One region of the Streptomyces sp. NPDC059743 genome, then DNA from elsewhere that is predicted to be linked to it. Evidence: riboswitches for the same ligand, from Rfam matches in the RefSeq annotation. Region 1 holds a riboswitch; each other region holds the start of a gene.

Region 1 (4,550 bases):
GCGCCCGCTGCTGCGGGGCCGCTGGCTGAAGGCGGTCGACCGTCAGCTCAGCTCCCACGCCTTCCGGTCGATGCTGGTGATCCGGCTCTTTCCCGGGGTGCCGTTCGCTCCGAGCAACTACTGCGCTGCCGTCTCCCGGATGCGGTGGGCGCCGTTCCTGCTGGCGACGTTCATCGGCTCGATCCCGAACAACGCGGCGTATGTGGTCGCGGGCAGCCGCGCCGCCTCGCCGACATCACCGGTGTTCCTGATCGCCATGGGCTTCATCGTGATCTCCGGTCTGGTCGCGGCGGTGGTCGCCTGGCGCAAGCGCCACCACCTCCGCCGCTGACCGGTGCACTGAAGCCCTGCCGTCAGCTCACAGCGGCCAGCCCGAGGTCGCCGCCCGGCGGCGCCGCGAAGAACCGCGCCACATCGGCCTCGGTGACGTCTGTCAATTCCCTGGGTGACCACCGCGGTCTGCGGTCCTTGTCGATGACCTGCGCGCGGATGCCCTCCCGCAGATCGTGGGTGGCCAGCGCGGCGCACGAGGCGCGGTACTCCTGGTCGAGCACGCGCTCCAGCGTCGGCAGCCGACGGGCCCGGCGCATCGCTTCGAGTGTCGCCTTGAGCGCGGTGGGCGACCGAGTCAGGATCGTTTCCGCGGCCTCTTTCGCCGCGGGCCGGCCACTGCCGAGCAGCCGCTCGACGATCTCCTCCACCGAGTCGGCCGCGTAACAGGTGTCGATCCACTCGCGGTCCGCGGCGAGTTGGCCCTCGGGCACGGCCGTCCCGTGCTCAGTCCCGTACTCGGTCCCGTACGCGCGTACCGTCCCGATGACGTCCGCCGCCTCGCGTATCCCGGGCCCGGCCAGCGCGGTACGCAGTGCGGCCAGCCGCTCCGAAGGTACGAAGTGGTCCGCGAGCCCGCACAGCAGCGCGTCCGCCGCGCCCACCGCCCTGCCGGTCAGGGCGAGATGCGTCCCCAGCTCGCCCGGCGCGCGGGAGAGCAGATAGGTGCCGCCGACGTCGGGGACCAGACCGATTCCGGTCTCGGGCATGGCGACCGCCGACCGTTCGGTGACGATCCGCAGACTGCCGTGCGCCGAGACACCGACTCCGCCGCCCATCACGATGCCGTCCATCAGCGCGACATAGGGCTTGGTGAAGCGGGCGATACGGGCGTTGAGCCGGTACTCGTCGCGCCAGAAGTCGGGCGAGGCGGAGCTTCCGGCGCGCGCGTCCTCATGGATCGCGCGGATGTCGCCGCCGGCGCACAGACCGCGCTCGCCGGCGCCCGAGATGAGCACCGCCGTGACGCTCTCGTCGTCCTCCCACTCCGCGAGGGCCTCGGAGATCCGCAGGACCATCGGGTGGGTGAGGGCGTTGAGCGCGCGAGGGCGGTTGAGCGTGATGCGGGCGGTGCGGCCGGCCCGGCCGAGCAGTACCGGTTCGTCGTCGTGGACCATGCCGCCCAGTATCCGGCACGCCCGAAGCCGTCCAAGGAAAGTACGTCCAAGGTCGTCAGGTCCGTTCCCCGGACCGGGCTGGCCGCCGCGTCACACGAGCCTCTAGGCTGGACACGCAGTCGGTTCGCGCTGTCCGCCAGGCAGCCGCGTCGTAAGAGGGAACCCGGTGGAAATCCGGGACTGCCCCGCAGCGGTGAGTGGGAACGACCGCCGTCATACGCACTGGACGCACCGCGTCCGGGAAGCGACGGCCAGTAGGAGCCTCGTACCGGTACGTACGTCATACGTACGGCCAACGGTTAACAGCCAATGGTCACGGCCAACGGCCACGGCCACGAGGTGTGCCCACAAGTCCGAAGACCTGCCACTGCCCGTGTGCGAGCACCGCACACGGAGATCTCGGTGACCTCGTGGGCGGGTCGGCGGATATGGGCGGGCGTGTGCGACACGTGGCTGCGTGGAGCGCGGCACCGTCCCGGCTTCCGTTCCTTCGCCTCCTACGAGTTCCGCCGGGATCGTTCCCGCACGACTCGCGAAGGAGAGTCCCGTGACACCCAAGTCCGCAGCCGCGGCAGCCCGGTCACATCCGAGTCCGATGTCGAGTTCGAGGTCAAGGCCGACGCCGAGGGCCACCGTCCTCGGCTATCCGCGCCAGGGCGCCGACCGCGAACTGAAGAAGGCCGTCGAAGGGTACTGGAAGGGCCGGATCACCGCGGACACGCTGCGGGAGACGGCCGCAGGACTGCGCCGCGACAACTGGCGCCGGCTGGCCGACTCCGGTCTCCACGAAGTGCCCACGGGCGACTTCTCGTACTACGACCATGTGCTCGACACCAGTGTGATGGTCGGCGCGGTCCCGGCCCGACACCGGGCTGCCGTCGAGGCCGACGCGCTCGACGGCTACTTCACCATGGCGCGCGGTGCCCAGGATGTGGCGCCGCTGGAGATGACCAAGTGGTTCGACACCAACTACCACTATCTCGTCCCGGAGTTGGGCCCGGACACCGTCTTCTCCGCGCACTCGGACAAGCAGGTCGCGGAGCTGCGTGAGGCCGTAGCGCTCGGCCACACCGCCGCCCGGCCGGTGCTGGTCGGCCCGCTCACCTATCTGCTGCTCGCCAAGCCCGCGCCGGGCGTGGCCGACGGTTTCGAGCCGCTCACCCTGCTCGACCGGCTGCTGCCGGTGTACGCGGAGGTGCTGGCCGATCTGCGCGCGGCCGGTGCGCAATGGGTGCAGCTCGACGAGCCCGCGCTCGTCCAGGACCGTACGCCCGCCGAGCTGACCGCGCTCGCGCGCGCCTACCGTGAACTCGGCGCGCTCACCGACCGGCCTCAGCTTCTGGTGGCGTCCTACTTCGACCGGCTCGGCGAGGCCCTGCCCGTACTGGCGAAGGCACCGGTCGAAGGGCTCGCGCTGGACTTCACCGGCCCTGCCGCCGCCAATCTCACCGATCTCGCGGCGGTCGGCGGGCTGCCTGGCAAGCGGCTGATCGCCGGAGTGGTGGACGGCCGCAATGTGTGGATCAACGATCTCGCGGCCTCGCTGACCACGCTCGCCACTCTGCTCGGTCTGGCCGAACAGGTCGATGTGTCGACATCCTGCTCGCTGCTCCATGTCCCGCTGGACAGCGCCGCCGAGCGGGATCTCGATCCGCAGCTCACCCGGTGGCTGGCCTTCGCGCGCCAGAAGACCGACGAGGTCGTCACTCTCGCCCGGGGCCTGGCGCAGGGCACCGACACCGTCGCGGCCCGGCTCGCCGCCAACCGCGCCGATCTCGCCTCCCGTGCCGCCTCGGCGATCACCTGCGATCCGGCGGTACGGGCCCGCGCGGCGGCGGTGACGGACGCGGACGCCCACCGGGACCAGCCGTACGCCGAGCGCACCGCCGCCCAGCACGCGCGCCTCGGTCTGCCTCCGCTGCCGACGACCACCATCGGATCGTTCCCGCAGACCGACGAGTTGCGTACGGCGCGCGCCGAACTGCGGGCCGGGCGGCTGGACGGGACCGGATACGAGGAGCGCATCGCGGCCGAGATCCGAGAGGTCGTCTCCTTCCAGGAGAAGGCGGGCATCGATGTCCTGGTGCACGGCGAGCCAGAACGCAACGACATGGTGCAGTACTTCGCCGAGCGGCTGACCGGATATCTCGCCACACGGCACGGCTGGGTCCAGTCGTACGGCACCCGCTATGTCCGTCCGCCGATCCTGGCGGGCGACATCTCGCGGCCCGCGCCGATGACCGTCGCCACCACGTCGTACGCGCAGTCGCTGACGGACCGGCCCGTCAAGGGCATGCTGACGGGCCCGGTCACCATGCTGGCCTGGTCGTTCGTCCGGGACGACCAGCCGCTTGGCGAGACCGCCCGGCAGGTGGCGCTCGCGCTGCGGGACGAGGTCGCGGATCTGGAGGCGGCCGGTACGGCCGTCATCCAGGTGGACGAACCGGCGCTGCGGGAGACGCTGCCGCTGCGCGCGGCGGACCGGCCGGCGTATCTGGACTGGGCGACGGAGGCGTTCCGGCTGACGACGGCGGGCGTCCGTCCCGACACCCAGATCCATACGCATATGTGCTACGCGGAGTTCGGCGACATCATCCGCGCCATCGACGACCTGGACGCCGATGTGATCAGCCTGGAGGCCGCGCGCTCCCATATGCGGGTCGCCGACGAGCTGGCGGCGGCGGGCTATCCGCGCGAGGTGGGCCCTGGTGTGTACGACATCCACTCACCGCGCGTGCCCTCGGCCGAGGAGATGACCGCCTTGCTGGGCACGGCACTTGAGGCGGTCCCGGCGCGGCGGCTCTGAGTCAATCCCGACTGCGGTCTGAAGACACGCGGCTGGTCCGAGGTCCGTACGTCCCTGGAGAACCTGGTGGCGGCGGCACGGACGACACGGAGCCGCTTCTCGTAAGGCAGCCAGGGAGGGGCCTAAGGCGCGGCTGAGGGCGACGTGGTGTCCTCGGTCGCCGGGCGGGCCGGATCGGTCCGCCCGACGGCCGAGGACGAATCGGCGGCGACCTTCTCCGTGCGGCGGGTCAGCCGGCGTACATCGGGCACGGTCAGGACCGCCGCCGTCAGCAGGACGATCAGCGCCGAGCAGCC
Region 2 (4,550 bases), on a different contig from region 1:
CAGCACCCGCAGCGCCCCGGCCCCCACCACCTCCGCGAGCGTCCGCCCGATCCCGTAGAACATCGGGTCCCCGCTCGCCAGCACACAGATCCGCCGGCCCGCATGGGCCGCGAGCACCCGAGGCACGGCGGGCCGCAACGGCGACGGCCACACCACCCGCTCGCCCGCACACTCATCCTCCGGCAGCAGCGCCAACTGCCGTGCTCCGCCGACCACCACCTCGGCCGCCCGCAGAGCCTCCCGTCCCACGCCGGAGAGCCCTGCCCAGCCGTCGGCACCGATCCCCACGACGGTCACCACGTGCGCTACGGCGGGAGACGGTGCTGCGCTCACTGCGATACACCTCTGCGCTTCTGAGCTGGAGAAAGACCGGCCCCAAACTCTACTGTCCAGTCATCTCCCGCCCTCGGCGGGCCCGCGCTCGCCTCCGACGGACCCAGGCCCGGAGCGCACGCCCACCTCGTCTCTCTCGCGAGTCCTGTGGCGCAGCGGATCACGTGGCACGGCTCGCGCTTTGCTGCTTCGGCTTCGGGAACCCAGGTCTCCGGCTCCTGGTACCGCCCGGGCCGCCCAGGCCGCCCCACCTCGGCCGGACGTAGCCGTCGGCATGTGGCTGTGCGAATGGGGCGGCTGGGGCGGCTGGATGCACTCGCTAGCGGATCGCCAGTTCTCTCAGAAGAGCCGGAGGCGGACGGAGCGTCAGCCGACGGTCCTCACCGGCGAGGTGACTCCATCGGCGTCCGTCCTCGCCGCGGAGGCGCCCCGGCCGCCGGGCTGGAGCACCCGCTCGGCCAGCGCGCCGAAGATCAGCCCGAAGGCCGTCCACAGCAGCGCCTGCACGGCGACCGACGCCAGCCGAAATTCCCAGAGAAGAGCAGCCGGGAAGGTTTCCCGGACGGCATCGGAGTTGGCGGGCAGAACAAGACAGGCGACCGCCACCGCGACGACATAACCGGCACCGGCGACAACGGACGCGTTCCAGTTACCCAACTTCGGAGCGAGCCGTCTGCCCGCGATGACGGCGACGACGGCCAGCAGCACGCTGAGCACGATCATCAGGAAGAACAGCGTGGTGCGCTTACCGATGGTGTCCGGGTTGCCCACCGCGGGCGGGGTCGCCGGATACTTCAGGAACGGCACCAGATAGACCGTGGTGAAGGCCGCTCCCGCGATCAGCGCCGCGGTCGCCCTCGGCCCGAATCCGCCGATCCTGCCCAGACAGACGGAGAAGACCAGCGAGGCGATTCCGCCCAGGGCCACTCCGTACACCAGGACACCGGTGGCCAGCCCGAACGTCGACTGGACCGGCCGACTGACCAGTTCCTCCTCTTCTTCGCCGTGCTCATGCGCCGTTGCCGCTGCGGGTGCGTGCGCGTGCTCCGCTGCCGGTGCCGACTGGGTCTCCTCCAGCGCGATGGAGTCCCGTACGGAAGGCTCACCGGCCAGATATGCCAGCGCGAACGCGAAGAGCCCGGCCAGCACACCCGCGATCATGCCGCGGACCAGGAGAGTTCTGACGGTGGAGGCATGCATGTGCGTGATCTCCGTCAGCGCTCAGTGGCAGGGAAAACCGAGCAGATGACGGCCGTCGTGCACCCACTCGTGCACACCCTCACCCGAGAACACCGACGTCGCGCCCTGCTCGGCGCCGACGAAGTACAGCAGCACCAGCATCAGAGTGCCTACGAACACCGCCCACGGCAGAACCGCGCGCAGTGGAAGCGGAGTCACCTTGACGCTGACGGGCGAAACGGTCGGCGGGGCTATGGACTCAGCCATGGCGGAACCTCCTTGGGGAACTCGCGTCCCATTCGGTGGAGCTCGAACGACGGCCGTCGGGTCTGACTGACCGGGCTCCGCTGCGCTGTTGCGCAGCCGACACCCGGCATACAGTGGCGCGACCGTGCCGGACTCTCACCGGACTTCCGTCCCGCCGTCGTGATATCGACGTGAAGGTATCGCGAACCGACAGACGGGCCAAGAGGACCTCGACCGACGCCAGGCCTGCGACGGGCCTGCAATGACCGCCAGGACCCGAGCGAGGAGAGCCGTATGACGACCCGGGTGACGCTCATCTCACCGGCCATCAGCACGGCCCTGCGCGAGGCCCGTTTCCCCAAGAGCACCGACCGCAGCGATACGGACCCGGCCTCGGACACTGGCCCAAACACCGCCACCGACACCGCCACCAACGCCTCGGGCACCGCCACCACCTCTGGCAGTGGCACCGGCACTGGCGCCCACACACTCAGCGCACCCGACACACCCGACGCCCTCGATCCCCTCGGGCTCCGGCAGGCCCAAGCCGTACGGGAGACCTTCCCCCGCGCCGCCGCCCTCTATGTCTCCCCCTCTCACCGCTGTCGCCGTACCGCCGAGATCCTCGGCCTGGACGCCAAGCCGCTGTCCGACCTCGCACCCTGCGCGATGGGCCGCTGGCAGGGCAGGACTCTCGATGAAGTGGCCGCCGAAGAACCGGAGTCCGTGGCCGTCTGGCTCTCCGATCCCACGTCCGCACCCCATGGCGGAGAGTCCTTGCTGACCTTCCACACCCGTGTCGGCCACTGGCTCGACAACCTCGGCTCCGACTCCGGCGAGGACCCGGGCGGACGCGTCATCGCCGTGGCGGAACCCGACATCATCCGCGCCGCCGCCGTCCACGCCCTCGGCGCCTCCCCGCAGTCGTTCTGGAGGATTGACGTACGGCCTCTGTCCCTCACCGAACTCAGCGGGCGCAGTGGCCGCTGGAATCTGCTTGCCGGCCGTCCTCTACACACCCACACCGCCGCACCCTGAGGACCGTCCGCCGACCCCCGGCGCCGTACACCCGGACACCCCAGGCACCCCGCGCACCCCGGCAAACTCGGTCAGCGGCGCGCCTTGGCCCGGTCCAGCGCGGCGACACCCACCGCCGCCAGACCGATCTGGATTATCCACTCGATCCAGTCGGGACCGTCCGTATCGGCGACACCGACGGCCGCCGCCAGAGCCGTACCGATCAGGGCCGCGACGATACCGACGGCGATCGTCCACAGCACACCGATGTGCTGGCGCCCTGGGACAACGAGCCGTCCCAGCACACCGATGACGATGCCGATCACTATGGCCGTGAAAATACCGGAGATCTCCATATCCACTCCTTCTCACCACATTCGCTGCCGTTCGTGGTGTCTGTCAGAACGTCTGCCCGCCGAATACGCGTTCAGTCCAGGAGTGCGATAGCTCGCCAGTTCGGTTTGAGGAACGCGGGCGGTGGAAGGGCGAACGTCCACGGGACGTCCCGAGACATCCCGAGACGCTACGAGTGGCTCCAGTGCGGGGCACGTCCCGTCGCGGCCAGCAGCACCTCGAACGGACCGGCGTCCTCCGCCACCGGCACCGGCTCCCCGAACATCCCCATCTCCCGTGCCGTCGGCGCCAGCGCCGCGAACTCCTCGCCGAGCATCTCGACGAGCGCCGGATCCGGCTCGTACGGCTGTCCCGTCGCCCGCGCCAGATCCCACCCGTGCACGGCCAGGTCGCCGACCACCATCGCGCCCACCGTTCTGGCCGGCAGCCCCATGGCCCCCGAGGTGCCCTCCTCGGCGCCCGGCGCGTCCCAGGCCGCGACGAGCCGTACGGTCTCGTCGGCGAACCGCTCGCGCCACTCACCCTCCAGATGCTCCGGGGCGGCGCCGAAATCGGCGTCCTTCTTGGCCGCCAGCGCCTGGAAGTTGACGACGACCTGGAAGAGATGGTCGGCCAGGGCGTGTACGTCGTACTCACTGCACGGAGTCGGTGCGGTGAGCTGGTCGTCGGTGATACCTCGAATGACGGTGACGGTACGGTCGGCCGCCACCTCCAACAGCTTGCTGATCTTGTCGCTCATGGCCCCGACCGTATGAACCGGCTACTCCCGGCGTCTTGAACAAACGCGACATAGGATCTGCCCATGGCAGGTCCACGGCGCGACACCCGGGGCATCGTCGACGCTCCCGAGCTGTTCGCGCGGGTACGTTTCCGGCGCCGCGAACCGGCGCCGGCCCTGCGGCCGTATCTGGAGCACTACTGGCTGATCGACTGGGATCTGGCCCGGCCGTACGTCTCCCACGTGGTGCCGCATCCCTCGGTGAACGTGGTCTTCCAGCGCTTCGGACACGGGCCCGACAGCCCGCCCTTCGCGGAGGTCGCGGGCATCGGCCTGGAACTTTTCGCACAGCGGCTGGAAGGGCGGGGCCGGATGTGCGGAGTGCAGTTCAGGCCCGGAGGCTTCCGGCCGTTCGCGCCGCGGTGGCCCGTATCGGAGTGGACGGGACGGCGGGTGCCTCTCGGCGAGGTCATGCCGGCGACGGACACGGACATCGAGGCGGTGCTCGGCCCCGCCGAGGACGCCGTCGAGAACGCCGCCGAGGACGCCAGAGTGGCCGCGCTCGACACGTACCTACTGACGCTCGGCCCGCGGCCGGACCCGGGGGCCGATCACGCCATGGCGCTGGCCGACCGGATCAGGACGGACCGTACGATCCGGCGCGTGGCGCAGCTCGCCGAGGCGGAAGGAATCTCGACGCGCT
Region 3 (4,550 bases), on a different contig from region 1:
CTGGGCCGTGCGGTCATAGGCCTGGGCGAGCGTGGCGCCGTAGGTCACCGTGCCATGGTTCTGGAGCAGACAGCCCGTGCGGTCGCGCAGGGCGTCGAGCATGCCCGCCGCCAGTTCGTCCGTCCCGTACAGCGCGTACGGAGCGACCCGGACGGGTCCGCCGAACGCCGCCGACATGTAGTGGATCAGCGGCAGTTCCGGTACGAGCGTGGAGACGGCGGTGGCGTGCACGGCGTGCGTGTGGACCACGGCCGACGCCGAGGTGTGCCGGTACACCGCGAGATGCAGTGGCAGCTCACTCGTGGGAGTGAACTCGCCGAGGACCTGCCGGCCGTCCAGGTCGACGCCGATGGCGTCCTCGGGACCGAGCTGTTCATACGGAATTCCACTCGGCGTGACCAGAACGAGTCCGCCGGCCCGTACCGAGACATTGCCCGAGGTGCCGACGACCAGTCCCTCGGAAGCCGTTCTGCGGGCGGTGTTCACCAGGTCCCGCCAGGCCCGGTCGATCGCGTCCTGATTCTCCTGATCGGTCATACCGTGATCCTGCCAGGAGTGCCCGGCGGCCCGTACGCCTGTTCTCCGGATCATCCGAACAGAATCACGCGGCGTCAGTTCGAGACACCACGAATACCTGTTCAGTTCATCTCCCGTTCACCATGACTCCCTACGTTCACCGAGGCCCCCTACGTCGAACGATTGCCTGGGTAAATGGAACACCTCACACTGCTGCTCGCGATCGTGATCGTGACGGCGCTCGTGTTCGATTTCACAAACGGTTTCCATGACACCGCCAACGCGATGGCGACGACCATCTCGACCGGCGCCCTGAAGCCCAAGACCGCGGTGGCCATGTCCGCCGTGCTGAATCTGGCCGGCGCGTTCCTCTCCGTGGAGGTCGCCAGAACGATCTCCGGCGGGCTGATCAACGAGAACGGCATCCGGACCGAAGTGATCTTCGCGGCGCTCGTCGGCGCCATCCTCTGGAATCTGCTCACCTGGCTGGTCGGTCTGCCGTCGAGCTCCTCCCACGCCCTCTTCGGCGGACTGATCGGCGCCACGCTGATGTCCGTCGGCACCTCCGGAGTCAACGGCGGTGTTGTCATCACCAAGGTGCTGATCCCGGCGCTCGCCGCGCCGGTCGTCGCCGGTCTCGCGGCGCTGCTGGCCACCGGACTGACGTACCGTATCGGCCGCCGTACGGACGACAAGGCCACCGCCAAGGGCTACCGCGCGGGACAGATCGCCTCCGCCGGTCTGGTCTCCCTGGCGCACGGCACCAATGACGCGCAGAAGACCATGGGCGTCATCACGCTCGCGCTCGTCACCGGCGGTGTCCTCGCGCCCGGCTCCAATCCGCCGCTGTGGGTCATCGTCTCGGCGGGCACGGCGATCGCGCTCGGCACCTATCTCGGTGGCTGGCGGATCATCCGCACCATGGGCACCGGGCTCACCGAGCTGAGGCCGCAGCAGGGCTTCGCCGCCCAGACCAGTGCCGCGACCGTCATCCTGGCCTCCTCGCACCTCGGTTTCTCGCTCTCCACCACCCAGTCCTGCTCCGGCGCCGTGATGGGCGCGGGACTCGGCCGTAAGGGCGGTGTGGTCCGCTGGTCGACCGCCACGCGGATGTTCATCGCCTGGGGACTGACGCTGCCCGCCGCGGGTCTGGTCGCGGCCTGCGCGGAGTTCCTGACCGGCCAGGGCAGTTGGGGCGTCGCGGTGGTCGCCGCGCTGCTCCTCGCGTGCTCCGGCGCGATCTGGCTCGCCTCGCGCCGCCGCCCGGTCGACCACACCAATGTCACCGACGCCGACGAGGCCGGATTCCCGGGTGGAGAGCCCGCCGGTGTCCTGGCCAACGGCATCACGGCCGGTGCGACGCAGGATCTGTCGACCACCATTCCGTCCCCACCGGGCAGCGCCGGTGAGCCGGCCCGAACCGCCACGGTCTGAATCACCCACCGCCCGAACCGCCACGGTCTCAAGGAAGAGCGAGCGAACGTATGAACATCGACTGGGCAGCGCTGGGTTCCGTCTTCGGAGTCAGCCTCGTGGTGACCGTCGCCCTGGTGGGCTTGTTCACCCTGGGCGTCGTCGGTCTCGCCAAGCAGGAGTCCGCCGGCGGGCAGGGCGGCGTTACGGGCCCGGCGGCTCTGGCGCGCACGGGCGCGTACGCCTGCTTCGCCCTGTGCGCGGCGGCCGTGGCGTACGGGATCTGGCTGATCGTCGCGTGACGCACGCCTCACCCTGTCCCGTCGCAGGTCAGCGATGAGTTGACGGGTGTTCGCGGGCGTGGTGGACTGCCGGGGCCATTACGGCGGCAGAAGAGGAAGCCGGTGCGAATCCGGCGCGGTCCCGCCACTGTCACCGGGAGTTGTCTCCCGGGAGCCAGGAACTCTCGCCGCCGCACCACGTCGAGCCGGGGCGCGGACCCTGAGTGAGGACATTTCGCCATGCCTGGCAGCGGTTCGGCCGTCGTGCGCGGCGGCGGTTCGGCCGCCGGACGGATCTTCGCGTACGGCGCGGCCCTGGGACTGCTGGGCGACCGGGTGTTCGCCGATCCGCGCCGAGGGCATCCGGTGGCCGCGTTCGGCCGGGCGGCGGGCGCCGTCGAGCGGGCGCTGTGGCACGACCACCGCGGCTGGGGCGCGCTGCACACGCTGGTATGCGCCGGAGGCGCCGTCGGCCTCGCGGTCGTCGCCGCCCGCAGTACACAGGCGGTACGGATCACGCGGACCGTACGGGTCGCGCAGGGCGTACGGGCCACGCGGGCCGTTCCGGGCGTACGTGCCGTACGGGAAAGCCGTGCCGCTTCCGTCGCACTGACCGCTCTGGCCACCTGGTCCGTCGTCGGCGGCACCTCGCTCGGCCGGGAGGCACGCGCCATCGGCGCCGCGCTCACCGCCGGAGACATTGAGCTGGCCAGGGAGCGGCTGCCACGGCTGTGCGGGCGCGATCCGCAGGCGCTGGACGGACAGCAGCTCGCCCGTGCCGTCGTGGAGTCCGTCGCCGAGAACACCTCGGACGCCGTCGTCGGCGCGCTGGTGTGGGGAGCGATCGCGGGCGTGCCCGGTCTCGTGGGATTCCGGGCCGTGAACACCCTGGACGCGATGGTGGGTCACAAGTCCGCCCGCTACCGCAGATTCGGCTGGGCGTCGGCCCGGCTGGACGATCTGGCCGGCTGGCCCGGAGCCCGGCTGACCGCCGCGCTGGCGGCGGTGGCGGGCGACGATCCGCGCGCGGCCCTGCGGGCGGTACGGCAGGACGCGCGGAAGCATCCGAGTCCCAACGCGGGCCCGGTGGAGGCGTCGTTCGCGGGCGCGCTGGGCGTACGGCTCGGCGGGACGCTCACGTACGGCGGACGGGTGGAGCACCGGCCCGTACTGAACGGCGAAGGGCGGCCCGTGGAGACGGCGGACATCGAACGGGCCGTACGGCTGTCGCGCCGGGTGAGCGGATACGCCCTCGCGGTCTGTGTCGCCGGCCGGTTCGCGTACGGCGCGATACGCCGCCGTACGGCCGAGACAGGCCGTCGTACGGCGGAGACCGGAAGGGGACGCGAATGAGCGGGCGCGGCGGAGGCCTGCTGGTGGCCGGGACCACCTCGGACGCGGGCAAGAGCGTCGTCACGGCCGGGATCTGCCGTTGGCTGGTACGCCGTGGAGTGAAGGTCGCGCCCTTCAAAGGGCAGAACATGTCGCTGAATTCGTTCGTGACGCGCGAGGGCGCGGAGATCGGACGGGCGCAGGCGATGCAGGCCCAGGCGGCCCGGGTGGAGCCGACCGCGCTGATGAATCCCGTCCTGCTGAAGCCCGGCGGCGACCGCAGCAGCCAGGTGGTGCTGATGGGACGGCCGGTGGGCGAGCTGAGCGCCAAGGGATTCTTCGGCAGCTCCGAGAACTCCGGGAGCGCGCTGCGCGGCGGACGCCGGGAGGCCCTGCTCGGCCCGGTCCTGGAGTGTCTGGAGGAGCTGCGCGCCACCCATGACGCCGTGATCTGCGAGGGCGCGGGCAGCCCGGCCGAGATCAATCTGCGCCGTACCGACATCGTCAACATGGGAATCGCACGCGCCGCGCGGCTGCCGGTGGTGGTGGTCGGCGACATCGACCGCGGCGGAGTCTTCGCCTCGTTCTTCGGTACGACCGCGCTGCTGAGCCCGCAGGACCAGGAGCTGATCGCGGGCTATCTCGTCAACAAGTTCCGCGGCGATGTGTCCCTGCTGGAGCCCGGTCTTGAGATGCTGCGCGGCCTGACCGGCCGGGCGACGCTCGGAGTGCTGCCCTGGCGGCACGGGCTGGGCATCGACGAGGAGGACGGACTGCGTATCTCGCTGCGCGGCGCCGTGCGCGAGTCCCTGGTGGCCCGCCCGTACGGCGAGGAGGTGCTGCGGATCGCGGTCTGCGCCGTACCGCTGATGTCCAACTTCACCGATGTGGACGCGCTCGCGGCCGAACCGGGCGTCGTCGTACGGTTCGTGGACCGTCCCGAGGAGCTGGCCGACGCCGATCTCGTGGTGGTGCCCGGCACGCGCGGCACGGTGAAGGCGCTGGCAT
Region 4 (4,550 bases), on a different contig from region 1:
CCATCCGGGCGGCGTGCGGCGCCAGCAGCCCGATGAAGCCGACCGCGCCGCTCGCGGCCACCATCACGGCCGTGACCAGGGAGGCGAGGACGAAGACCGCGGCGCGGAAGCGCGAGGTGTCGAGACCGAGCACGGTCGCGCCCTCCTCGCCCGCCAGCAGCAGATCGAGCGGTCTGGCCAGCGCCATGAGCAGGGCGGTCCCGGCGGTGAGCGCGACGGCGGGCGGTACGAGCGTGGCCCAGCGGGCGCTGCCGAGGCCGCCCAGCGACCAGTACAGCGCCTCCTGGAAGTGCTCGGGCCTGGCGGAGACGACCAGGATGAGGGTGGTGAGCGCGGAGAGGATGTACGAGACGGCGACGCCCGCGAGCACGAGCCCGCCGCCGGTCATCGTGGAGCCGCGCCGGGCCAGCCCGTACACCAGCGCCAGCGCGAGGAGCGCGCCGGCGAAGGCGGCGGCCGGCATCGCGACGGTGGTGGTCACTCCGCCGCCGATGCCGAGGACCAGCACCAGCACGGCGCCGGTGGAGGCGCCGGAGGAGATGCCGAGCAGAAACGGATCGGCGAGCCGGTTGCGTACGAGCGCCTGGAGGACGGCGCCGACGACGGCGAGCCCGGCGCCGACGATCACACCGAGCAGCACTCTCGGCAGCCGTACGTCGAGCACGATGGTGCGGAACGGGCCGGGCTCCGCGCGGCCGGTCAGGATCGTGATCACCTGACCGGGCGGGATCCGTACGGAGCCGAGTGCGAGGCCCGCGACGACGGCGACGGCGAGCGCGGCGGCCAGGGAGCCGAGCACCAGGGTGCGGCGGAGCCGCCCGTGGGCACGGGCGGGCGCGGTGGCGCGTGTCATGGCGGCGCTTACTTCACGGACTCGGGATGGAGCTGGGCCGCGAGGCGTTCGACGGCGGCCGGTGCCCGTACGCCGAGGACCACGTCCGAGAGCGGCATGACGGCGAACCGCTGGTTCCTGATGGCCGGTATGTCCTTGAGGACCGGGTCCTCCAGCAGGCGCTTCTTCTTCTGTGCGACGGTGGTGGCGCCGTAGTCGTAGATGACGATGACCTCGGGCTCGCGCGCGACGACCTGTTCCCAGGTGGCGTCGCCGAAGGACTTGTCGAGGTCGGCGAAGACATTGCGCCCGCCGGCCAGCTCGATCAGCTCATTGCCGATGCCCTTGCCGCCCGCGGTGAAAGCGGTCTTGTCGCCGCTGTCGTAGACGAAGACGGAGAGCGGTGCGACGCCCTTCAGCTCGTCGGCGGTGGACGCGACGGTGGTGCGTGCGTCCGCGATCCACTGCTCGGCGCGGTCCTGGACGCCGAAGGTGCGGCCGGTCTCCTCGACCTCCCGGTAGACGTCGTCCATCGAGGTCGTGCCGTCCGCGCAGTTCTCCAGATTGAGCCGGGTGTTGATACCGGCCGCCTTGAGATCGTCGCGGCTGCGGCCGTCCTTGGCGTCGAAGGCGCTGGCGTATCCGCCGTAGACGAAGTCGGGATTCGCCGCGAGCAGTCTCTCCTTGGACGGATACTCCTCGGCGAGGACCGGGACGCTCTTGTACGCCTTCTCGTAGGCGGGCAGGATCCGGTCGTCCAGATAGGCGGTGCCGACCAGGGACTTCTCCAGGCCGAGCGCGAGCATGACCTCGGTGACGTGCTGGTTCATGGTGACCACACGCTTCGGCGGCGCCTGGTAGGTGGTCGTCACACCGCAGTTGGTGACGGTGTACGGAAAGCCGGGCGCGGCCTTCGCGGCGGGCCCGCCGTCCGCCGGCTCGGCGGCGTCCGTGGTGGTGCCACAGGCGGCGAGCGGGAGCAGTACGGCGATCGCGGCGGCGGATATGACGGCGGGCGTGAGCGCACGGCGGCGCCGGGACGGAACAGACACGGCTGGGCCTCCTCCGGGGGATTTCCGCGTCCCCTGGCTGGTGGGAGAAGGGCGGCAGGTCAGTTCCTGGCTGCCAAGCGGAGCTTGGTCACAGTGGCGGGACCGCGCCGGTTTCGCACCGGCTTCCTGGGTCCTGCCGCCCTGGTTCAGCCGTGAGTCTCTCAGACGATCTCGACGGGCTCCTCGGTGACCTCGCCGTCGACGATCCGGTACGAGCGGAACTGGAACGGGCCCGTGTCGTCCGTGTCCGCCGTCGAGACCAGCACATAGTGGGCGCCGGGCTCATTGGCGTAGGTGATGTCCGTACGGGACGGATAGGCCTCGGTCGCGGTGTGCGAGTGGTAGATGATCACCGGCTCCTCGTCGCGGTCGTCCATCTCGCGGTAGAGCTTGAGCAGATCCGCCGAGTCGAACTCGTAGAAGGTGGGCGAGCGTGCTGCGTTGAGCATGGGAATGAACCGCTCGGCCCGTCCGCTGCCCGCCGGGCCCGCGACCACTCCGCAGGCCTCGTCGGGATGGTCGGCTCGCGCGTGCGCGACGATCTGGTCGTGCAGGGCCTGGGTGATGGTGAGCATGAGGAGAATATAAACGGCCGCGCCGGACCGGAGACGGGCCGGTGCCGACGGGCCACGAAGGCCCTCGGATCAGTGAATCCGAGGGCCGACAGACGTACGGCCGCGGTATACGGGCCCGTACGCGCACGAGCCGAACCGTACGGTCAGGCTTGTACGGTCAGTCCGCCGCCGAGGCGTACTCCCGCTGGGCGCGCTCCGCGATCGCCGGGTCGCGCCGCTTCAGGAACTGCCAGCCGGCCGCCAGGCCCACCGCCCAGACCGCCGCCACATACAGACAGACCCGCGCGTCCTTGTCGTACGCGATCAGACAGGTGACGAGCGCCAGGAAGGCCACCGCGACCCAGCTGAAGAGCGCGCCGCCCGGCGCCGGGAAGGACGAGGCCGGCAGCCGGCCCGCCTCCACACCGCGGCGGTAGCGGATATGGCTGGCCAGAATCATCATCCAGGTCCAGATGCCGGCCGCGGTGGCCACGGAGGTCACATAGCCGAAGGCCTTCTCCGGGACGACATAGTTGAGGACCACACCGATGCCCATCAGCACGGCGGAGACGGTGATGCCGAGGGCCGGCGTCTTACGGGAGTTGAGCCTGCCGAAGACCGTGGGCGCCTCGCTGTTGGCGGCGAGGTCGCGCAGCATCCGGCCGGTGGAGTACATCCCGGAGTTGCAGGAGGAGAGCGCGGCGGTCAGTACGACGAAGTTGACGATGCCGGCCGCGAGCGGGATGCCCATCTTCTCGAAGGCGTGCACGAACGGGCTGTTGCCCGCGGAGAACTCGGTCCACTTGACGACGGCGAGGATGACGGAGAGCGCGCCGACATAGAAGACGATGATGCGCCAGGGCAGTGTGTTGATGGCCTTGGGCAGCGTCTTCTCGGGATTCTCGGACTCGCCCGCGGTCACACCGACCAGCTCGACGGCGAGATAGGCGAACATCACGCCCTGAAGAGTCATCAGGCTGGAGCCGATGCCGTTCGGGAAGATCCCGTCATGTGCCCAGAGGTTGGAGGCGGCGGCGGTCTCACCGGCGTCCGAGAAGCCGATGGTGAGGACGCCCAGACCGATGACGATCATGCCGATGATCGCGGTGACCTTGATCATCGAGAACCAGAACTCGACCTCGCCGAAGATCTTCACCGAGATCAGATTGACGCCGAAGAGGACCACCAGGAAGACCAGCGCGCTGACCCACTGAGGGATCTGCGGGAACCAGAAGTGGATGTAGATCGCGGCGGCGGTCAGCTCCGCCATCCCGGTGACGACCCACATCAGCCAGTACGTCCAGCCGGTGGCGAAGCCGAAGAACGGGCCGAGGAACTCACGGGCGTACTCCGCGAAGGAGCCCGAGACCGGCCGGTAGAGCAGCAGTTCGCCGAGCGCCCGCATGATGAAGAAGATCACGACGCCGGCGAGGGCGTACATGAGGATGATGCTGGGGCCCGCCTTGGCGATATTGGCTCCGGCGCCCATGAAGAGTCCGACACCGATCGCGCCGCCGATGGCGATCATCTGGACCTGGCGGCTGCCGAGTCCCCGTTCGTAGCCCTCTTCGGCCGGGCCGTCTCCGGTGGGTCCTGCCGTGGCGTGGTCACCGCCGTATTCCTTGTCGACCTGGGCAGAGGTCATGTCGTGCGCCCTTTCTCCATACCGATCAGCGCCGGACGTCGGCCGCGGACCGGTTCGTGATCCCCCCGGATACGGATGGAGTGCCGCCGGCGGTCGGCCGGCGAAGGCACCCCCGGGGACAGGGGTGGAGTCCCCGGGGGGCCGTGAAGATTTATCACGGCGACAGGGGTCACCGGCGGACGGTTCTGTGGCACAGCCCACAGGAAGAAGTGGAGGAATCAGGCCGCGAACCGCAAAGGTCGCCGGAGCGGTGACGTGATCGTTATGCCGAATTGAGCGTCAGTTGAGCGTACGGAAGAGGGCCGGACGGGGACCGCCGTATGACATCCCGGCGCCGCGGGCCCGGAAGATCCGGGCGGGCCGGTTCCTCGGTGTCACATCACCCGGACGGAGGAACGGGCGGCAGCCCCTCAAGGCATCAGGGCCCTCAAGGCATCGGGCCCTCAGGGCATCAGCGTTTCGACGAG

Evidence for each region. Region 1 has a riboswitch for cobalamin ahead of metE (5-methyltetrahydropteroyltriglutamate--homocysteine S-methyltransferase). Riboswitches for the same ligand answer to the same signal wherever they lie in the genome.
Region 2: it holds a riboswitch for cobalamin, as region 1 does, so the genes downstream of both, ACFV6H_RS24235 (CbtB domain-containing protein) here and metE (5-methyltetrahydropteroyltriglutamate--homocysteine S-methyltransferase) in region 1, are expected to answer to the same signal.
Region 3: it holds a riboswitch for cobalamin, as region 1 does, so the genes downstream of both, ACFV6H_RS14295 (cobalamin biosynthesis protein) here and metE (5-methyltetrahydropteroyltriglutamate--homocysteine S-methyltransferase) in region 1, are expected to answer to the same signal.
Region 4: it holds a riboswitch for cobalamin, as region 1 does, so the genes downstream of both, ACFV6H_RS30165 (ABC transporter substrate-binding protein) here and metE (5-methyltetrahydropteroyltriglutamate--homocysteine S-methyltransferase) in region 1, are expected to answer to the same signal.

The regions. Positions count from the first base shown of each region.
Region 1 is NZ_JBHWGS010000026.1:92,577-97,126, forward strand. Features, by position in the region: gene ACFV6H_RS34990 (TVP38/TMEM64 family protein) at 1-331, shown strand, start outside; gene ACFV6H_RS34995 (enoyl-CoA hydratase/isomerase family protein) at 354-1,448, opposite strand; cobalamin riboswitch at 1,552-1,832, shown strand; partial or broken gene metE (5-methyltetrahydropteroyltriglutamate--homocysteine S-methyltransferase) at 2,044-4,359, shown strand; gene ACFV6H_RS35005 (MFS transporter) at 4,377-4,550, opposite strand, start outside.
Region 2 is NZ_JBHWGS010000013.1:263,289-267,838, forward strand. Features, by position in the region: gene cbiE (precorrin-6y C5,15-methyltransferase (decarboxylating) subunit CbiE) at 1-333, opposite strand, end outside; gene ACFV6H_RS24230 (CbtA family protein) at 700-1,533, opposite strand; gene ACFV6H_RS24235 (CbtB domain-containing protein) at 1,555-1,779, opposite strand; cobalamin riboswitch at 1,817-1,985, opposite strand; gene ACFV6H_RS24240 (histidine phosphatase family protein) at 2,053-2,796, shown strand; gene ACFV6H_RS24245 (GlsB/YeaQ/YmgE family stress response membrane protein) at 2,868-3,131, opposite strand; gene ACFV6H_RS24250 (TIGR03086 family metal-binding protein) at 3,299-3,868, opposite strand; gene ACFV6H_RS24255 (DUF6597 domain-containing transcriptional factor) at 3,932-4,550, shown strand, end outside.
Region 3 is NZ_JBHWGS010000006.1:392,106-396,655, reverse strand. Features, by position in the region: gene ACFV6H_RS14310 (class II aldolase/adducin family protein) at 1-537, opposite strand, end outside; gene ACFV6H_RS14305 (anion permease) at 712-1,950, shown strand; gene ACFV6H_RS14300 (hypothetical protein) at 2,001-2,231, shown strand; cobalamin riboswitch at 2,277-2,418, shown strand; gene ACFV6H_RS14295 (cobalamin biosynthesis protein) at 2,451-3,563, shown strand; gene ACFV6H_RS14290 (cobyric acid synthase) at 3,560-4,550, shown strand, end outside.
Region 4 is NZ_JBHWGS010000019.1:112,739-117,288, reverse strand. Features, by position in the region: gene ACFV6H_RS30170 (FecCD family ABC transporter permease) at 1-853, opposite strand, end outside; gene ACFV6H_RS30165 (ABC transporter substrate-binding protein) at 862-1,884, opposite strand; cobalamin riboswitch at 1,924-2,044, opposite strand; gene ACFV6H_RS30160 (Mov34/MPN/PAD-1 family protein) at 2,046-2,459, opposite strand; gene ACFV6H_RS30155 (amino acid permease) at 2,617-4,083, opposite strand; gene ACFV6H_RS30150 (DUF2017 domain-containing protein) at 4,527-4,550, opposite strand, start outside.